DNA from 3 places in the Klebsiella variicola genome. Region 1 is predicted to be linked to each of the others. Evidence: predicted binding sites of a transcription regulator. Region 1 holds the regulator's gene; each other region holds the start of a gene.
What was found. The regulator LexA, encoded in region 1, represses DNA repair genes until DNA is damaged. The targets are predictions, from matches to a motif close to TNCTGTATGTACATACAGNA.
Positions count from the first base shown of each region.

Region 1 (6,894 bases):
GGAGCGAGAGTGCGACGGATTGAGGCTCATCACCTCGCCATCGACGACGATCAGCTCCTGACGCAGCATCTCGGCAATCAACGCATCCACCACCCCGGCCAGCTCTGCTTTCTCCCAGCGCAGGAACAGCTCGGCCTTGAGGAACGGATACAGCGTTTCGACATGGCGCAGCACTTCGGTGCGGCTGAGCTGACGATGCTGAGTCACCAGGGCGGCTAACAGCGACGGTATCACCAGCATATGGGCAATGTTGTTGCGATAGTAGGTCATCAGCACCGCCTGCTCGCGCGGCAGGATGATGATATCGCCGATGGTGTCCTTCTCCACTTCGAACTTGTTCATTTGCAGCGCGTGGTCGATAAGCTCGCTGGCCGAAGCGGAAGGTGTCGTCGCATCTGGCGAATAGGGCACATTGCGCAGCAGCGCGAGGTAGCACTCCAGCTGTTGGGTGAGCTGCTCCCGGGTCAGTGAACGCTGACGCGAGGCCAGCAGCGCCGTGCAGCACAGGTTCATGGCGTTGGCCGCGCCGGCGTTGTTGATGCGCACCATCAGGTCAGCGGCGATGTTGTTCACCGTTGGCGTCAGCCAGGAAGGGCGGATGGCTTCGATCGGGTCGATGGCTTCCCGCCACTCCGGCACATGGTGGTTAAGGTAGGTCATCAGCGGCAGTGGTTCGCCGAAGTTGACATAGCCCTGGCCAAGGTTGCGCAGCTTGCTCAAGCCACGCACCATCTGCGGCAGGCTCTCTTTCTCTTTGGTGGCGCCGCGCAGCTCTTTAGCGTAGGTGCCTACTTCCATCACGTGTTCATAGCCGATGTAGATAGGCACCAGAGTGATCGGCCGGGTGCCGCCGCGCAGCATCGCCTGGATGGTCATCGACAGCGTACCGGTCTTCGGATCGAGCAGACGGCCGGTACGGGAGCGGCCGCCTTCGACGAAATACTCGACGGAATAGCCGCGGCTGAACAGCTCGCCAAGATATTCGCGGAACACCGTGGAGTAGAGCTTGTTGCCCTTAAAGGTGCGGCGGATGAAGAACGCGCCCAGGCGGCGGAAGATCGGCCCGGCTGGCCAGAAGTTAAGGTTGATGCCCGCCGCGATATGCGGTGGCACCAGGCCCTGATGATACAGGACGTAGGAGAGCAGCAGATAGTCCATGTGGCTGCGGTGGCAGGGGACATAGACAATCTCATGGCCGTCGTGAGCCAGCTGGCGCACGCGCTCGGCGTTATGCACGTTGATCCCCTGGTACAGGCGGTTCCAGGTGAAGCCGAGAATGCGGTCGGTCAGGCGGATCATCTCGTACGAGAAGTTCGCGGCAATCTCTTCCATCAGCGCGATAGCGTTCTGCTGAGCCTTCTCATGCGAAATTTTCTTGCTGCGCGCTTCGTCTTCCACCGCGCGGGCAATCGCTTTCGAGGCCAGCAGTTTATTAAACAGATCCTGGCGGGCCGGCAGACGCGGGCCGACGGCGGCCAGGCGCTGGCGGGCAAAGTGCATCCGGGCGACGCGAGCCAGCTTCTGGGCGATGATCTTATCGGTACCGTGCTCATCCGCCATGCGACGCAGCGACACGGAAGGCGAGAAACGCACGAAACTGTCGCGGCCGAGCCAGGAGACGGCGAAAAATTTCTGAATGCCGTTCAGCATCCGCAGCGGCGGATTGACTTCTCCTTTCTCACGACCCGGCGAGCGGCCGAACATGACCGAAACCGGCACCATTTGCACATCGAGGTCCGGATGGTTGCGGTGCAGATCGAGGTAGTCGTGGAACAGCTTGATGGACTCTTCTTTTGGCGTGTAATAGGTAAACACGCGCGGCCCACCGTGGATGAATACGTAACGCGGCAGCAGCGCGCCGTCGATCTCCAGCGGTTCAAGCGGGTCGGGTAAATCATGCGCCAGGCATTGGGCGCGCAGCGTCAGCAGGTCCGCCTTGGAATTATAGGGCAGGACGTACATGACCGGACGCGAGGTATCGAGTCCTAATTCCTGGGCAGGCTCTGCCGGAATAGACTTGCTTTTTACCAGCACCCGTAATGGTAAATTCAGTAATTTATAGTAAATTCGTTGCCAGCCGGACATAAACGATGTGAAGCCTCTGGTTAATCATGCAAATGCGCGGCAAGAATAACAGAAAGTGGGCAAAATTTCCGTTACCACGCGGCAAACGCGTACACTCATCGACGTCATTTACGTAAAAAGGTTTTGTGATGGCCAATAATACCACCGGGTTAACCCGAATCATTAAGGCGGCAGGTTACTCCTGGAAAGGATTTCGCGCAGCGTGGATCAACGAGGCCGCGTTTCGTCAGGAAGGTATCGCCGCCATCGTGGCCGTCGCGATAGCCTGCTGGCTGGACGTCGACGCCATTACCCGCGTATTGCTGATTGGGTCGGTCCTGCTAGTGATGATAGTCGAAATTCTCAACAGCGCGATTGAGGCGGTCGTGGACCGTATAGGCTCGGAATATCATGAGCTTTCAGGGCGCGCCAAAGACATGGGATCGGCGGCGGTCCTGCTGGCGATTATCATCGCACTGATCACCTGGGGAACGCTGCTGTGGAGCCATTATCATTAACGTTCTTCGCTAAGCCTCGCAAAATATAAACAATCTGCCGATTTTTGTGTGCCATGTGGTTCCAAAATCACCGGTAGCTGTATATACTCACAGCATAACTGTATATACACCCAGGGGGCGGAATGAAAGCGTTAACGACCAGGCAGCAAGAGGTGTTTGATCTCATTCGGGATCATATCAGCCAGACGGGCATGCCGCCGACGCGTGCGGAAATTGCTCAGCGCTTGGGGTTCCGTTCCCCAAACGCGGCGGAAGAACACCTGAAAGCGCTGGCGCGTAAAGGCGCGATCGAGATCGTCTCCGGTGCTTCTCGCGGTATCCGCCTGCTGACGGAAGAAGAACATGGCCTGCCGCTGATCGGCCGCGTCGCCGCCGGCGAGCCGCTGCTGGCGCAGCAGCACATTGAGGGGCACTATCAGGTCGACCCGTCGATGTTTAAACCCAACGCGGATTTCCTGCTGCGCGTCAGCGGCATGTCGATGAAAGACATCGGTATCCTTGATGGCGATCTGCTGGCGGTCCACAAAACCCAGGACGTGCGTAACGGCCAGGTGGTGGTAGCGCGCATTGACGACGAAGTGACGGTGAAGCGCCTGAAAAAGCAGGGTAACGTCGTCGAACTGTTGCCGGAAAACAGCGAATTTACCCCTATCGTTGTCGATCTGCGTCAGCAGAGTTTTACCATTGAGGGTCTGGCCGTTGGCGTGATCCGTAATGGAGAATGGCTGTAACGCCTGCCCCTGCGCAGCGTCATCTGATGCATGACGCTGCGACGTTTGTCCTCAATCAGGTCTCCGAACATGCTGCTCAACGCTGCCGATAAAGCGCTGTGGCGCCTTGCGATCCCGATGATTTTCTCCAATATCACCGTCCCGCTGCTGGGGCTGGTGGATACCGCGGTGATCGGCCATCTTGACAGCCCGGTATACCTCGGCGGCGTCGCGGTTGGGGCGACGGCTACCAGTTTCCTCTTCATGCTGCTGCTGTTTTTGCGCATGAGCACCACCGGGCTCACCGCTCAGGCCTGGGGTGCCAAAGATCCGCTGCGACTGGCGCGGGCGCTGGTGCAGCCGCTGGCCCTGGCGCTGGGCGCCGGGGTTCTCATCATCCTGTTTCGCCTGCCGCTGATTAACCTCGCTCTGCATATTGTTGGCGGCAGTGAGGCGGTGCTTGAGCAGGCACGGCGGTTCCTTGAAATTCGCTGGCTCAGCGCCCCCGCTTCGCTGGCCAACCTGGTGCTGCTCGGCTGGCTGCTGGGAGTCCAGTACGCACGGGCGCCGGTGATTCTGCTGGTGGTCGGTAATCTGTTGAATATTGTGCTCGACCTGTGGCTGGTGATGGGCCTGCGGATGAACGTCCAGGGGGCTGCGCTGGCCACGGTCACCGCGGAGTACGCCACTCTCATTATTGGCCTGATGATGGCGAAGCGGGTGCTGACGCTGCGCGGCGTGTCGCTGGCAATGCTGAAAAACGCCTGGCGCGGGGATCTGCGCCGTCTGCTGGCGTTGAATCGGGACATCATGCTGCGTTCCCTGCTGCTACAGCTGTGCTTTGGCGCGCTGACCGTGTACGGCGCGCGTCTGGGCAGCGACATTGTGGCGGTCAATGCGGTACTGATGACCATGCTGACCTTTACCGCCTATGCGCTGGATGGTTTTGCCTATGCCGTGGAGGCCCACTCCGGCCAGGCCTACGGCGCGCGCGACGGCAGCCAGCTGCTGGAAGTCTGGCGGGCGGCCTGCCGGCAGTCTGGCATGGTGGCGCTGGCGTTTGCCCTGATTTATAGCCTGGCGGGGGAGTACATCATCGCGTTGTTAACCTCGCTGCCTTCTCTGCAGCAGCTGGCCGATCGCTATCTGATCTGGCAGGCCATCCTGCCGGTGGTGGGCGTCTGGTGCTATCTGCTGGACGGCATGTTTATCGGCGCCACACGCGGCGCGGAGATGCGGAACAGCATGGCGGTCGCCGCGGCGGGGTTTGCTGTAACGCTGCTTTCGGTCCCGCTGCTCGGTAACCACGGTCTGTGGCTGGCGCTGGCGGTGTTCCTCGCCCTGCGCGGCCTGTCTCTGGCGCTGATCTGGCGTCGCCACTGGCGACACGGCACCTGGTTTAGCTAGTCATTGCCGTTCATCACGGCCATCTATGAATTCCCGCGGTTGCGCGCCGCTTACCGGGGCAACTCAGTAGCCCGGCTCAGCGTAGCGCAAGCCGGGAAAATCGCCTCAGCCTTACCCATCGGTATGATGGTTAAAAATTCCGAATAACGAATCGGTACCAGCATTCTCATCTATAGTTAATACCATGTCCGGTACAAAACGGGCTGTAAACCCACCGAATGATGAGGACGTTATCATGAATAAAGACGAAATCGGCGGTAACTGGAAACAGTTGAAAGGTAAAGCCAAGGAACAGTGGGGCAAACTTACCGATGATGATATGACCGTGATCGAAGGTAAGCGCGATCAGCTGGTCGGTAAAATTCAGGAACGGTACGGCTATGCGAAGGATCAGGCTGAGAAAGAAGTCTCAGACTGGGAGCATAAAAACGACTACCGCTGGTAGCGTTCCGTGGCTCAAAGAATAAAGCATTTGTGTTAGTGCCTGTCTGAATGGCGTAAGGATGCGCCGTTAACCCTGTTTCCCGCTGCGGCTGACGCTCAGCGGGCTTTCTTTTTCAGCTGAATGGAATGGTCGTGCTGGCAGTGTCCCGGCGTGCTGCAGGCTTCGACTTCCACGCAGTCTGCACAAAGGCCGTGAGCTTCAATCACGTTGTGGCGCAGGGCAAAGCCCATTCTGGCCGCTAACGTATGCATGATATCTTCCACCCCTTCCGCCGCCTCTTCCTTCACCACGCCACAGCGGTCACAGATAAACATGGCTGAGCTATGGGTCGGCTGGTCAAAGAGATGGCACAGCACATAGCTGTTGGTCGATTCAACCTTATGAACAAAGCCCTGCTCGAGTAAAAACTCCAGCGCGCGGTAAACCGTCGGCGGTTTAGCCTGCGGCTCTTTGTCACGCAGGAGATCCAGCAGATCGTAGGCGCTGATCGCCCCTTGTTGCAGGCTCATCAGGCGCAACACCTCCAGACGCTGTGGGGTCAGGCGTACGCCGCGCTGCGCGCATAGCTTTTCAGCATGCGCTAACATCTCTTGCGAAGGGGTCTTATCCATGAGCATCCTCGGGTTGCGTGAATTTGAATCTGTTACTTTATCACGTTCCTCAGAAAACACCGAGAGCCGGCAGGTGATACGGGTCATACTTCAGATTGTCGGTACCTGCGCCAGTTCCGGGTGCTGGCCGCTGACTTTCGTGCAGACTACGCCTTAGTCGATCGCTAAAACCGTCCTGCCCGATTTAATCGCAACACGCATGACCCTGGGTATGCTATATCTGAAGTGTCTCATTTTCGGGAGAAAACGATGAAACGACCTGATTGCATTCGCCACTGGCGCGAACTGGAAGGGCCCGACGATGCCACTTATCCCGACAGCCCGGAGCGTTTTTCGATTGGCGCGCCGCTGGGGCGCGGTTTACGTCTCAACCGGCTGGGGATCCACCACGAGCGACTGCCGCCCGGGCGGCGCACCTCGTACCCGCACGCGGAGAGCGATGAGGAAGAGTTCATCTACGTGCTGGAGGGCTATCCGGAAGTGTGGATAAACGGCTATCTCTGGAAGCTGGAGCCAGGGGACAGCGTGGGTTTTCCCGCGGGTACCGGTATCTGCCACACTTTTCTCAATAACACCGAGCAGGAGGTTCGTCTGCTGGTGGTGGGCGAGGCCAACAAGAAATACAACCGCATCTATTATCCGCTCAATCCAGGCTATGCCGCGACGCGCCAGGATCGCTGGGTTGACCATCCGCCGCAATTCTTCGGTCCACACGACGGCAAGCCGCGGAAAAAGTAATCGACCCGGGGAAGGGGCGAAGCGCGGCGCACTATGCGCCTGTGGTTTATCTTTGTGCTATAGTAGCGCCCCTTTTTACCCGGATGCTTATTTATTCGCCATGATGCCTGAATCAACGTCACCTGTTTTCCCTGCTCACCGCTTCTCCATCGCGCCGATGCTCGACTGGACTGACCGACACTGCCGCTACTTCCTGCGGCTGCTGTCGCGGCATACGCTGCTGTATACCGAAATGGTGACCACGGGGGCGATTATTCACGGCAAAGGTGACTATCTGGCCTATAGCGAAGAAGAGCACCCGGTTGCTCTGCAGCTCGGCGGCAGCGATCCGCAGGCCCTGGCGCAGTGCGCGAAGCTGGCTGAAGCGCGTGGCTACGATGAGATCAATCTCAACGTCGGCT
Region 1 is NZ_CP010523.2:5,178,010-5,184,903, reverse strand. It holds gene plsB (glycerol-3-phosphate 1-O-acyltransferase PlsB) at 1-2,085, opposite strand, end outside; gene SP68_RS24195 (diacylglycerol kinase) at 2,214-2,582, shown strand; gene lexA (transcriptional repressor LexA) at 2,705-3,313, shown strand; gene dinF (MATE family efflux transporter DinF) at 3,383-4,699, shown strand; gene SP68_RS24180 (CsbD family protein) at 4,935-5,144, shown strand; gene zur (zinc uptake transcriptional repressor Zur) at 5,240-5,755, opposite strand; gene SP68_RS24170 (cupin domain-containing protein) at 6,005-6,493, shown strand; gene dusA (tRNA dihydrouridine(20/20a) synthase DusA) at 6,594-6,894, shown strand, end outside.

Region 2 (6,894 bases), 110 kb from region 1:
GCGATAATCTCGGCATCCGGTCGTACATGATCACCTCTAACGGCGCCCGGGTTCACGATAGCGATGGTCAGCAAATCTTTGCCCATAACCTCGACCGCGATATTGCCGCCGACCTGTTTGAGATCGTGCGTAACGACCCGAAAATCGTCACTAACGTCTATCGGGAAGACGAGTGGTATATGAACCGCCATCGTCCGGAAGAGATGCGCTTCTTCAAGGAGGCGGTGTTTAACTACAAGCTGTATGAGCCGGGCGAACTGGATCCGCAGGGGATCAGCAAAGTATTCTTTACCTGCGAGGATCACGAGCATCTGCTGCCGCTGGAGCAGGCGATGAACGCCCGCTGGGGCGATCGCGTGAACGTCAGCTTCTCCACCTTAACCTGCCTGGAAGTCATGGCGGGTGGGGTATCGAAGGGGCATGCGCTGGAGGCGGTGGCGAAAATGCTCGGTTACACTCTTGCCGATTGCATCGCCTTCGGCGACGGTATGAACGACGCTGAGATGCTGTCGATGGCCGGCAAAGGCTGCATCATGGCCAACGCCCATCAACGGCTGAAGGATCTGCATCCGGAACTGGAAGTGATCGGCAGTAACGCCGACGATGCGGTCCCGCACTACCTGCGTAAGCTATACCTCGACTGAAAAAGATTGACGACTGGCGAATAACTGTCCAGTCGTCAACCTGACTCTTCGCTACAATGCCTGTTCTTTATCCAACGAGACGACCATTGTGGCGCTGTTAATTATCACCACTATCCTGTGGGCCTTTTCTTTTAGCCTGATTGGCGAATACCTGGCCGGTAGCGTCGACAGCTATTTTTCGGTGCTGATGCGTGTGGGCCTGGCGGCGCTGGTGTTCCTGCCTTTCCTGCGCACGCGCGGCCAGTCTCCGCGCACGATCGTGCTCTATATGCTGGTGGGCGCGATGCAGCTTGGCATCATGTATCTGCTGGCTTTCCGCGCCTATCTCTATCTGACGGTTTCGGAATTTCTGCTGTTTACCGTGTTTACCCCGCTGTATATCACGCTGATCTACGACCTGCTCAGCGGACGTAAGCTGCGCTGGGGCTATCTGCTGAGTGCTGCGCTGGCGGTGCTGGGGGCGGCGATTATCCGCTATGACAAAGTCAGCGATCATTTCTGGACCGGGCTGTTACTGGTGCAGTTGTCAAACCTCTGCTTCGCTATCGGCATGGTGGGTTACAAGCGCCTGATGGAGGTACGTCCGATGCCGCAGCACAATGCCTTTGCCTGGTTTTATGTCGGGGCCTTTATCGTGGCGGTGGCAGCGTGGTTTATGCTGGGCAACCCCCAGAAGCTGCCGACCACCACGCTGCAGTGGAGCGTGCTGGTGTGGCTCGGCGTGGTGGCTTCCGGGCTGGGTTACTTTATGTGGAACTATGGCGCCACGCAGGTGGATGCCGGCACGCTGGGGATCATGAATAACGTCCATGTCCCCGCGGGTCTACTGGTAAACCTCGCCATCTGGCAGGAGCAGCCGCACTGGCCGAGCTTTATTAGCGGAGCGTTGGTGATCCTGGCCTCGCTGTGGGTCCATCGCCGCTGGGTCGCTCCGCACTCCGGACAAACGGCAGATGATCGCAGGCGTGGTTCCGCGCAGAGCGAATAAACGCTTCGGTGACCGGTTGACGCTGTTCGCCATCGCGGACGGCCGCGTACAACCGGCTCCATAATCCCTCACCCAGGGTTTTGGTGACCACCAGACCCTGGCGTTCAAAGCTTTCCACCACCCAGTGCGGCAGCGCGGCGATGCCCATCCTTGCGGCCACCATCTGGATCAGCAACAGCGTGTTATCGACGCTTTTCAGCTGGGGACTGATGCCGGCCGGCTGCAGGAAATGGCGCCAGATGTCGAGGCGCCCGCGCTGCACGGGATAAATCAGCAGTGTTTCCGCGGCCAGGTCCTCTGGCGTAATCAGCGTCTTCGTGGCTAACGGGTGCTCGGGCGCCAGCACCAGACGCACCTCATAATCAAACATCGGCGAGTAGTGCAGACCGCTGCGCGGCAGGATATCGGAGGTCATCACCAGATCCAGTTCGCCCTGCTGCAGCGCAGGCTGCGGGTCGAAGGTCACTCCGGAATGGAAGTCGACCTCCACGTGCGGCCAGCGGGCGCGGAAATTCTCCAGCGCCGGCGTCAGCCACTGAATACAGCTGTGACATTCGATAGCCAGGCGCAGCCGGGTCTGCTGTGGTTCGTTACAGTCCTGCAGGGCGCGAGCGATCTGCGGCAGCACCTGATTGGCCAACTGCAGCAGAATTTCCCCTTGCGGCGTGAAGCGTAGTGGCTGGCTTTTACGCACAAACAAACGGAAGCCAAGGCGCTGTTCCAGATCGCTGAACTGGTGAGACAAGGCGGACTGGGTCTGGTGCAGGGCCGCTGCCGCACCCGCCAGTGAACCGCTGTTCCGCAACGCTTGCAGCGTTTTCAGATGTTTAATTTCGATCATGAAAGTCCTTCACTTCGCCATGAGCAATTTGCGCTTGAGGAATATACAGTAACTGTCAATTATGGATGTGTAAACATCTGGACGTCTAAAACTCGTCATATTTCGACTTGCAGATGCGTTGGCTGCCTCGCTTACCCCAGTCACTTACTTCAGTAAGCTCCTGGGGATGCGCATCGTTGCCGCCTTCCTGCAAGCCGAACTATTTAGAGTTTTTCTTCAGATTCAATGAAATAAGAGAGGAACAAAAATGACAATTATTAACCACACCCTCGGTTTTCCTCGCGTTGGCCTGCGCCGCGAGCTGAAAAAAGCGCAAGAGAGCTACTGGGCGGGCAACGCCACTCGCGAGGAACTGCTGACAGTAGGCCGTGAGCTGCGTGCCCGCCACTGGGAGCAGCAGAAACAGGCGGGCGTTGATCTGCTGCCGGTGGGGGATTTCGCCTGGTACGACCATGTTCTGACTACCAGCCTGCTGCTTGGCAACGTGCCGGCTCGTCATCAGAACAAAGACGGATCCATCGATATCGATACCCTGTTCCGCATTGGCCGCGGCCGTGCGCCGACTGGCGAACCGGCCGCCGCTGCGGAAATGACCAAATGGTTTAACACCAACTATCACTACATGGTGCCGGAGTTCGTGAAGGGCCAGCAGTTCAAACTGACCTGGACCCAACTGCTGGATGAAGTAGACGAAGCGCTGGCGCTGGGCCACAAGATCAAGCCCGTGCTGCTGGGGCCGGTAACGTACCTGTGGCTGGGTAAAGTGAAAGGTGAACCGTTTGACCGTCTGAGCCTGCTGAATGACATCCTGCCGGTTTACCAGCAGGTGCTGGCCGAACTGGCGAAGCGCGGCATCGAGTGGGTGCAGATTGATGAACCGGCGCTGGTGCTGGAGCTGCCGCCAGCGTGGCTGGAGGCCTTTAAACCGGCTTATGACGCCCTGCAGGGCCAGGTGAAACTGCTGCTGACCACCTATTTTGAAGGCATTAGTGACAATCTCGCGACCATTGCTGCGCTACCGGTCCAGGGGCTGCACGTCGATCTGGTGCACGGCAAAGATGATGTTGCCGAGCTGCACAACCGCCTGCCGGCCGACTGGCTGCTGTCTGCGGGTCTGATCAATGGGCGCAACGTCTGGCGCGCCGATCTCACCGAAAAGTATGCGCAAATTAAAGACCTCGTCGGTAAACGCGACCTCTGGGTCGCGTCATCCTGTTCTCTGCTGCATAGCCCGATCGATCTGAGCGTGGAGACGCGCCTTGATGCGGAAGTGAAGAGCTGGTTTGCCTTCGCGCTGCAGAAATGCGGCGAGCTGGCGCTGCTGCGCGATGCGCTGAACAGCGGCGATACGGCGGCGATTACCGAGTGGAGCGCGCCAATCCAGGCCCGTCGCCATTCGACCCGCGTGCACAACGCGGAAGTGGAAAAACGGCTGGCGGCGATCACCGCTCAGGACAGCCAGCGTGCCAGCCCCTATGAGGTTCGCGCGCAGGCACAGCGCCAGCGCTTTAACCTGCCGAAATGGCCGACCACCACCATCGGGTCATTCCCGCAAACGACGGAGATCCGCGGTCTGCGCCTGGACTTCAAAAAGGGCAACCTTGACGCCAGTCATTATCGGACGGGGATTGCGGAACATATTAAGCAGGCGATCGTCGAGCAGGAGCGGTTAGGTTTAGACGTACTGGTGCACGGAGAAGCCGAGCGGAACGACATGGTGGAATACTTCGGTGAACATCTGGACGGTTTTATCTTCACGCAAAACGGCTGGGTGCAGAGCTATGGTTCCCGTTGCGTGAAGCCGCCGGTGGTGATCGGCGACGTCAGCCGTCCGCAGGCGATCACCGTCGACTGGGCGAAGTACGCGCAGTCGCTGACCGACAAGCCAGTGAAAGGGATGCTCACTGGACCGGTGACCATTCTGTGCTGGTCCTTCCCGCGGGAAGATGTCAGCCGTGAAACCATCGCGAAACAGATTGCGCTGGCCCTGCGTGATGAAGTGGCGGATCTGGAAGCGGCGGGGATCGGCATCATCCAGATTGATGAGCCGGCGCTGCGCGAAGGGTTACCGCTGAAGCGCAGCGACTGGGATTCCTATCTGCAGTGGGGTGTGGAAGCCTTCCGCCTTAATGCTGCGGTCGCCAAAGACGACACGCAGATCCACACCCACATGTGCTATTGCGAGTTCAACGACATCATGGACTCCATTGCCGCGCTGGATGCCGACGTGATCACCATTGAAACCTCGCGGTCCGATATGGAGCTGCTGGAGTCGTTCGAAGCGTTCGAGTATCCCAATGAGATCGGGCCGGGGGTATATGATATTCACTCGCCGAACGTGCCGAGCGTGGAGTGGATAGAAGCGCTGCTGGCAAAAGCCGCGCAGCGTATCCCGGCGGAGCGGCTGTGGGTTAACCCGGACTGCGGCCTGAAAACTCGCGGCTGGCCGGAAACCCGCGCCGCGCTGGCGAATATGGTGCAAGCGGCGCAGAATCTGCGCGAATCCGCCTGATAGTCAGGCGAAAAATAATAAGGAGGCATTTGCCTCCTTTTTTTGCATCGGGTGATTACCCTTTTTTACCGCCATACTGGGCAAACCACGCGAGCATGCGCTGCCAGCCGTCTTTGGCTGACTCTTCATGATAGCTGGCGCGATAGTCGGCGTTAAAGGCATGATCGGCTTCGGGATAGACCACGATTTCCGCTGTGGCGTTGGCCGCCCGCAGCGCCTGACGCATGGTCTCGATGGTGTCCTGTGGAATACTGGCGTCTTTAGCGCCGTACAGACCAAGCACCGGGGCGTTGAGATCGACCGCGATATCTACCGGATGCTTCGGTGAATTCAGCGATTTTTCTCCCACCAGCTTGCCGTACCAGGCCACGCCTGCCTTCAGTTGCGGGTTATGCGCGGCATACAGCCAGGTAATGCGTCCGCCCCAGCAGAAGCCGGTGATTAGCAGACGATGGGCATCGCCGCCGTGGCGCGCCGCCCAGCTGGCGACATGGTCGAGATCCGCCAGCACCTGCGCGTCCGGCACCTTGGTAACCAGCTCTTTGAACAGGGTCGGGATATCGTGGTACTCATTCGGATCGCCCTGACGGAAGTACAATTCAGGCGCAATAGCCAGATAGCCTTCCTGCGCCAGGCGGCGACAAAGATCGCGAATATGTTCATGCACGCCGAAAATTTCCTGTACCACGATAACGATCGGCAGCGGACCGTCGGCATTTTTCGGGCGGGCGTGGTAGGCCGGCATGTTTTCACCCTGAGAGGGAATAGACGTCTCTCCGGCGATAATATGCTCTTCCGGCGTATGAACGGCGGTGGCGGCGTGTGGTGAAGCTGCAGGTGCGAATCCAGGTTGCTTGGTGGTGGTCATGGTATTCTCCGTACCCTTATTTATTAGCGCATCAATAACTATAGACCCTTTACCTTTAGTTCGGGCGGTAATAAAGCACAGTGCCTGAAAGCGGCTATCTTTTGTTCTGTGACGATGAATATAACTTGTTAATGTGATGTGTATCACTATTTACTGAAAAACAACTGCAATCATTATTGGTCTTGGTGACTATCATCACAAAATGTTGCCAGGGGCTTCTGTACAGTACCGTTTTGCTTCTGCTGATAATTCGACCCACAGAGGAGTTTTTTATGTCCAAGTCTGATGTTTTTCATCTCGGCCTCACCAAGAACGATTTACAAGGGGCTACGCTGGCTATCGTCCCTGGCGATCCGGAGCGTGTGGAAAAGATCGCCGCGCTGATGGATAAGCCGGTCAAGCTGGCATCCCACCGCGAATTTACCTCCTGGCGCGCGGAGCTGGACGGCAAGCCGGTGATCGTCTGCTCTACCGGCATCGGCGGCCCGTCGACTTCTATCGCCGTGGAAGAGCTGGCGCAGCTGGGCGTGCGTACCTTCCTGCGTATCGGCACCACCGGCGCGATTCAACCGCACATTAACGTTGGCGATGTGCTGGTTACGACCGCTTCCGTTCGCCTGGACGGCGCCAGCCTGCACTTCGCGCCGATGGAGTTCCCGGCCGTCGCAGACTTCGCCTGCACCACCGCGCTGGTGGAAGCGGCGAAATCTATTGGTGCCACCACCCATATCGGCGTGACCGCCTCTTCGGATACCTTCTACCCAGGCCAGGAGCGTTACGACACCTTCTCCGGCCGCGTGGTGAGCCGCTTCAAGGGCTCAATGGAAGAGTGGCAGGCAATGGGCGTGATGAACTATGAAATGGAATCCGCCACGCTGCTGACCATGTGCGCCAGCCAGGGCCTGCGTGCCGGGATGGTCGCCGGGGTTATTGTGAACCGTACCCAGCAAGAGATCCCTAACGCCGAAACCATGAAGCAAACCGAAAGCCACGCGGTCAAAATCGTCGTGGAAGCGGCGCGTCGTCTGCTGTAATTCAACC
Region 2 is NZ_CP010523.2:5,291,967-5,298,860, reverse strand. It holds gene yigL (sugar/pyridoxal phosphate phosphatase YigL) at 1-644, shown strand, start outside; gene SP68_RS24725 (carboxylate/amino acid/amine transporter) at 733-1,632, shown strand; gene metR (HTH-type transcriptional regulator MetR) at 1,520-2,473, opposite strand; gene metE (5-methyltetrahydropteroyltriglutamate--homocysteine S-methyltransferase) at 2,721-4,985, shown strand; gene SP68_RS24705 (dienelactone hydrolase family protein) at 5,041-5,853, opposite strand; gene udp (uridine phosphorylase) at 6,126-6,887, shown strand.
Region 2: the regulator LexA is predicted to act here: its motif matches at 2,505-2,524, upstream of metR (HTH-type transcriptional regulator MetR).

Region 3 (6,894 bases), 2.3 Mb from region 1:
CCTTTACGCTTGTTGTTTTGCTCTGGAGCGAGCCATGCTGCGCGTCATTGATACCGAAACCTGCGGCCTGCAGGGGGGCATCGTCGAAATCGCCTCGGTCGATATTGTCGACGGGCGAATCACTAACCCGATGAGCCATCTGGTGCGTCCTGATCGGCCCATCACGCCGCAGGCGATGGCTATCCACCGTATAACGGAAGAGATGGTCGCCGATAAGCCGTGGATTGAAGAGATTATTCCGCATTATCTTGGCAGCCCCTGGTATGTCGCGCACAACGCCAGCTTTGACCGCCGGGTGCTACCGGAGATGAGCGGCGAGTGGATTTGTACCATGAAGCTGGCCCGCCGCCTGTGGCCGGGGATCAAATACAGCAATATGGGGTTATATAAATCACGTAAGCTGAATGTGGCGACCCCGCCGGGGCTGCATCACCACCGCGCGCTGTATGACTGCTATATCACCGCCGCGCTGCTGCTGGATATCATCAACGTTTCCGGCTGGACGCCTGACGAAATGGCCGATATCACCGGCCGCCCGGCGCTGCTCACCACCTTTACCTTCGGCAAATACCGGGGTATAGCGGTGGCCGAAATTGCTGAAAACGACCCCGGCTACCTGCGCTGGTTATTCAACAATCTCGACCGGATGAGCCCCGAACTGCGTCTGACCCTCAAACACTACCTCGGGGAATAATCGTCACACAGCCGCTTTTCCCGGCAGTGTCCCCTGCGCCAGGGCAATGAAAAAGGCATACTCCAGGGCCACCCCTTCATAGCTTTTAAAGCGCCCGGATTTGCCGCCATGGCCGGAATCCATATCAGTACAGAGCAGCAGCAGGTTATCGTCGGTTTTCAGTTCCCGCAGTTTGGCCACCCATTTCGCCGGCTCCCAGTATTGCACCTGGGAATCGTGCAGTCCGGTGGTGACCAGCATATGCGGATAAGCCTGCGCCCGGACGCCGTCGTAGGGGCTGTAGCTTTTCATGTAGTGGTAATAGGTTTCATCCTGTGGATTCCCCCACTCTTCAAATTCCCCGGTGGTCAGTGGAATAGATTCGTCCAACATGGTGGTCACCACATCGACGAACGGCACCTGGGCTATCACGCCATGAAACAGCTCAGGACGTTCGTTAACGGCCACGCCCATCAGCATCCCGCCGGCGCTGCCCCCCATGCCATAGCAGAGCTGCGGATCGCCGTACCCCTGGGCCAGCAGCGCGTCACAGACGTCCAGATAGTCGTTGAAGGTATTTTTCTTACACAGAAATTTGCCGTCCTCATACCACTGCTGCCCCAGCTCGCCCCCGCCGCGGACATGGGCGATGGCGTAGACAAAGCCGCGGTTGAGCAGGCTCAGCCGGCTGGCGCTGAAATCGGCATCGATACTCTCGCCATACGAGCCGTAGCCATAGACCAGCAGCGGATTGCTCCCTTTGCGGAAATGGTCGCGATGGTAGACCAGCGATACCGGAACCTCGACGCCATCGCGGGCGGTCACCCACAGGTGTTCGCTCTGGTAGCAGCTCGTGTCCAGCCCCTTCACCTCCTGCTGCTTGATAACCCGCCGCTCGCCGGTATCCATATCCAGTTCAAACAGGGTGTCCGGCGTGGTCATGGAGGAATACCCGTAGCGCAGTCGCGACGTTTCAGGTTCCGGATTATAGGCAAGCCAGGTGACATAGGCCGGATCGTCAAAGGCGATCCCTACCACCTCCCGGGTCTTGCGGTTAATTTGCCGCAGGCTGGTCAGGCCGCGCTGGCGCTCCTCGACGACCAGCCAGTCAGTAAACAGGGTAAATCCTTCGAGCATCACGTCGTGACGCGGCGGGATCAGCGTGGTCCACTGATCTTCATCGCGCAGCACAGTACGGTAGAGGCCAAAATTCTTCCCCTCCCGGTTGGATCGCAGATAGAACGCGTGCTGATAGTGATCGAGGCTGTATTCGTGATCTTTCCGCCGCGGCAGGAAGCAGACCGGCTCGGCGTCAGGGAGTTCGGCGTTGAGCAGTAATGCTTCACTGGTGGTGGCGCTGGAGAGATAAATCACCACGAACTGCTGGGAAGTGGTCTTATGTACGCTGACGTAGAAGGTCTCATCTTTTTCTTCATAGACCAGCACATCACTCTGCGCCGCGGTACCCACCGTGTGGCGCCAGACCTGATAAGGCAGCAGTGTGGTGGGATGTTTACGCACGTACCACACAAAGCGGGAATCATTGCTCCAGGCAAACCCGGAGGTAACATTTTCCAGGATCTCCGGGTACCATTCACCGCTGCTAAGGTTGCAGAAGCGCAGGCCATACTGGCGGCGGGAAAGATAATCCTCCGCCACCGCCATCAATTGGTTATTCGGCGCGACGCCCAGTCCGCCAAGGGTGTAGAACTCACTCTTCGCCGCCCGCTGGTTGCCGTCGAGCAGGATCTCCCACTCGTCCCACTCCTCTTTGAGCACCGACTGGCGCTGATAGATGGCGTATTCACAGCCCGGCTCGTAAACCTGACGGTAGCGAAAACCATTTTTACTGTAAGGGGCGGAGACTTCCCGTTGCGGAATGCGGTCGATAATTTCTTTCAGCAGACGTTCCTGCAGGCTGAGCTGCGAATCCATCACCCGCTTGCCATAGGCGTTCTCCGCGTGCAGGTACTCCAGCACGTCAGGTCGCGCGCGCTCATCGTCGCGCAGCCAGTAATAGTTATCGATGCGTGTATCGCCATGCAAGGTCATGGCGTGAGGGATCCGTTTGGCTTTAGGTGGCATGTTGTTCTTCTGCTGCTTTATCGTGACACAAGAGCATTCAGGTCACACGGCGGCGCCTGAATGATGACGTGTCTATAAGGGTGGCAAAAGACGCGGGCGATGCAAGCGAAACGTGATAATTTAGACGCTTAGCGCTTGTTTTTGTGACTGGATATCCTGTTCTATATCGGCCCGGACATCCTTTGGCAGTGACAAAGCGTCTCCCAGCGCGTTCAGATAACTGCGTTCCATAAAGTGGTCGATATCAATGACCGCGCAGCTGACGTAGTAGATCTCCAGTGCCTCCTGCGGATCAACGATGCCCTCCGCCAGACGCTGAGGATCCAGCGGTTGGGCCAGCGCCTGGTCGATCAGCACCCGGGCCTGAACGTCGATATTGGCCGCCCGCAGCTGGGCTTCAATATTAGCCCGTTCGTGGTCATCTATATGACCATCGCTCCTGGCGGCAAAAACCAGCGCGGTGATCAGTCGCACGCTGCGCGGATCAACATCCGCCGGCACGGCAGCCGGCGTGTTCGCCCCGGGGACAGGCGCGTTTTGAGCGCGCATCTTCTGCTGATACTTGTTCCATAACACCGTACCCGCCACCGCCCCACCGCCAGCCAGCAGCGCGCTGGTGCCGTACTTCGCCAGCAGTTTGCGTGAGGATTTACTGGCCACCAGCAACCCGGCCAGCCCGCCAATCGCGCCGGGCAGCAGTGCGCTCCCTTTTGACGACTCGCCTGTCGATGACGCGCCCTGCTGCCCGAGCAGCGACTGTAGTTGATTAAGCCAGTTAGCCATGGTTTTCCTCTCAGGTGATAAAACACTGCTATCAGCCTAAACGACGCGATGTCAGGAAATGTTAGATCTGGCTAAAGATGCGCAAAGGTGGGCGCGGCAGACAAATCCCTGCCCAGCAAGGCCATAGCTGGCTGCCGCCAGTCAGGCCACTTTCGCCTTACGCGCTTTGGTCGCTGGCGCCGCGGCGTCTTCCGCTGGAGAAGCCTCTTCTGCCGCCGACGGCGCGGGTGAGTCGTGCGCGGACGCATCCTGCTCCGGCAATCGGCCGACGCGCAGGATATGCTGCAGCGCCTCTTTTCGCTCTGCCAGCCACATCGCCATGGTGTCACGCTGGGCGTCATCCATCTCCAGCGGCGATGCCACCAGCCAGTCATTCAGCACCTCTGCCAGATCGAGCATTTTGTCGTAAGCGTCGGCCTCTTTTTTGCTGGCAAAAGACATTTTTTCCTCACCTTCGCGGATCACAACATATTTAATTTCAACCGCCATGCTGCAGCCTCTCAATACTGTATTTTTATACAGTATAACAAATTTCCTCTCCGGACTCAACTCACGCGCGTAAAGACAGACGCAAACGTTTTCGTTTATAATCGGCAGCATCTTTTTTTACTGCGGAAGAGAGTTATGACTGTATTAGGCACCGCGCTGCGCCCGGCAGCCACCAAAGTAATGCTGTTAGGTTCCGGCGAGCTGGGCAAAGAAGTCGCTATTGAATGTCAGCGTCTGGGCATTGAAACTATCGCCGTCGACCGCTACCCCGATGCCCCGGCGATGCAGGTCGCCCACCGCGCCCATGTCATCAATATGCTGCACGGCGAGAGCCTGCGCGCTCTGATTGAACAGGAAAAACCCGATTACATCGTGCCGGAGATCGAAGCTATTGCTACCGATACCCTGGTTGAACTGGAACAGGCCGGGCAGAAAGTAGTCCCCACGGCGCGGGCGGCTAAGCTCACCATGAACCGCGAAGGCATTCGCCGCCTGGCGGCAGAAGAGCTGCAGCTCCCCACCTCCAGCTATCGCTTTGCCGACAGCGAAGAAGGCTTCCGCGCGGCGGTCACCGACATCGGTTTGCCGTGCATCGTCAAACCAGTGATGAGCTCCTCCGGCAAAGGTCAGAGCTTTATCCGCTCGGCTGACCAGCTCAGCGAAGCCTGGCGCTATGCGCAGCAGGGCGGCCGCGCCGGCGCCGGGCGGGTGATCGTCGAGGGGGTGGTGAATTTCGATTTCGAAATCACCCTGCTCACCGTCAGCGCCGTCGACGGCGTGCATTTCTGCGCCCCGGTTGGCCATCGCCAGGAAGACGGCGATTACCGTGAGTCCTGGCAACCACAGCAGATGAGCGACCTGGCCCTCGAACGTGCCCAGGCCATCGCCCGCAAGGTAGTGCTGGCGCTGGGGGGTCATGGCCTGTTTGGCGTGGAACTGTTCGTATGCGGCGACGAGGTGATCTTCAGCGAAGTTTCCCCGCGCCCACACGACACCGGCATGGTAACGCTGATCTCGCAGGATCTCTCGGAATTCGCCCTGCACGTTCGTGCCTTTCTTGGACTGCCCGTCGGCGCTATCCGCCAGTATGGTCCGGCCGCTTCCGCAGTGATCCTTCCGCAGCTGACCAGTCAGAACGTCAGCTTTGGCCAGCTGCAATCGGCCGTCGGGGCTGGCCTGCAGCTGCGACTGTTCGGCAAGCCCGAGATTGACGGTACCCGCCGCCTGGGGGTGACCCTCGCCGTTGCCGATTCGGTTGAAGAGGCCGTAGCGCGGGCTAAAACCGCCGCCGCGGCGGTCATCGTCGAAGGATAGAGACAAAAAAACCCGGTCGCGTTGCCGCTGACCGGGTTGTCGACCCTGAGGCGCGGTTTACTTCGCGCCTTCCACCGCTTCACGCGCCAGGGTGGTGATGCGATCGTAGTCGCCGGCCTCCAGCGCGTCGGCTGGCACCAGCCAGGAACCGCCGATGCACAGCACGCTGTTCAGCGCCAGGTAGTCACGGTAGTTGGCCGGAGAGATACCGCCGGTCGGGCAGAAACGAATGTGGCCGAACGGACCAGCAATCGCCTGCAGGGCTTTCACGCCGCCGTTGGCTTCCGCCGGGAAGAATTTAAACTCTTTCAGACCATACTGCATACCCAGCATCAGCTCGGAAACCGTGCTGATCCCCGGGATCAGCGGAATGGTGCCGTCTTCGGTCGCCGCTTTCAGCAGGGATTCGGTCAGTCCCGGGCTGATAGCGAACTGCGCGCCAGCTTCCGTTACCGCTTTCAGTTGCTCGACGTTGGTGACCGTGCCCGCGCCGACAATCGCGTCCGGCACTTCTTTAGCAATCGCGCGGATCGCTTCCAGGGCGCACTCGGTGCGCAGGGTGACTTCCAGCACGCGCACGCCGCCCGCGACCAGCGCTTTCGCCATCGGTACCGCATGCTCCAGCTTTTTCACCACGATAACCGGGACAACCGGACCGGAGGTGAGGATTGCTTCTGCTGTTGTTTTCCAGTTTTTCATCAGGATTTTCTCTCGCCAGATCTAGAAATAAAATCGTCTTAAAAAGTGATGCAGGTTGCGCCCTGCTCCGCGCCAGAGAGCTTCTCACGCAGCGCCCCAAACATCTCCCGACCGGTTCCCACGCGCGACGCGCTGAGGTCAGGGATATGCGGCTGGCGCGCCGCCAGTTCGGCATCGTCCACCAGCAGCGTCAGTTCTCCCGTCTGCCCGTTCACGCGAATCACATCGCCATCGCGCACTTTCGCCAGCAACCCACCATCATAGGCTTCAGGCGTGACATGGATAGCTGACGGGACTTTACCGGAGGCGCCAGAGAGTCGGCCATCGGTCACCAGCGCTATTTTGAAACGGCGGTCCAATAATACACCAAGTGGCGGCATAAGTTTATGTAATTCTGGCATCCCGTTCGCTTTTGGCCCCTGATGACGGACCACCACCACACAATCTTTATCCAGCAGGCCCGCTTCAAAGGCCGGCAATACGTCGTGTTGGCTCTCGAACACCACCGCCGGCGCTTCAATCACCTGATTCTCCACCGGGACAGCCGAGGTTTTCATTACCGCGCGCCCCAGGTTGCCGCTCAGCACCTTGGTGCCGCCGTGGCGGGAGAACGGTTTCTCGAAGGTCGCGATGACCTGATCGTCAAGCGGCGCTGTCGCCCCTTCACGCCAGTCCAGCTCGCCGTTGTTGAGCCACGGCTCCAGGGTATAACGCGACAGACCAAAGCCAGCGACGGTGTGAACATCCTCATGCAGCAGGCCGCCTTTCAGCAGCTCGCGCACCAGTACCGGAACGCCGCCCGCCGCCTGGAAGTGGTTGATATCCGCCGGGCCGTTGGGATAGAGGCGCGC
Region 3 is NZ_CP010523.2:1,963,620-1,970,513, reverse strand. It holds gene exoX (exodeoxyribonuclease X) at 35-694, shown strand; gene ptrB (oligopeptidase B) at 698-2,758, opposite strand; gene SP68_RS09220 (tellurite resistance TerB family protein) at 2,879-3,541, opposite strand; gene SP68_RS09215 (YebG family protein) at 3,683-4,030, opposite strand; gene purT (formate-dependent phosphoribosylglycinamide formyltransferase) at 4,166-5,344, shown strand; gene SP68_RS09205 (bifunctional 4-hydroxy-2-oxoglutarate aldolase/2-dehydro-3-deoxy-phosphogluconate aldolase) at 5,402-6,043, opposite strand; gene edd (phosphogluconate dehydratase) at 6,082-6,894, opposite strand, start outside.
Region 3: the regulator LexA is predicted to act here: its motif matches at 4,046-4,065, upstream of SP68_RS09215 (YebG family protein).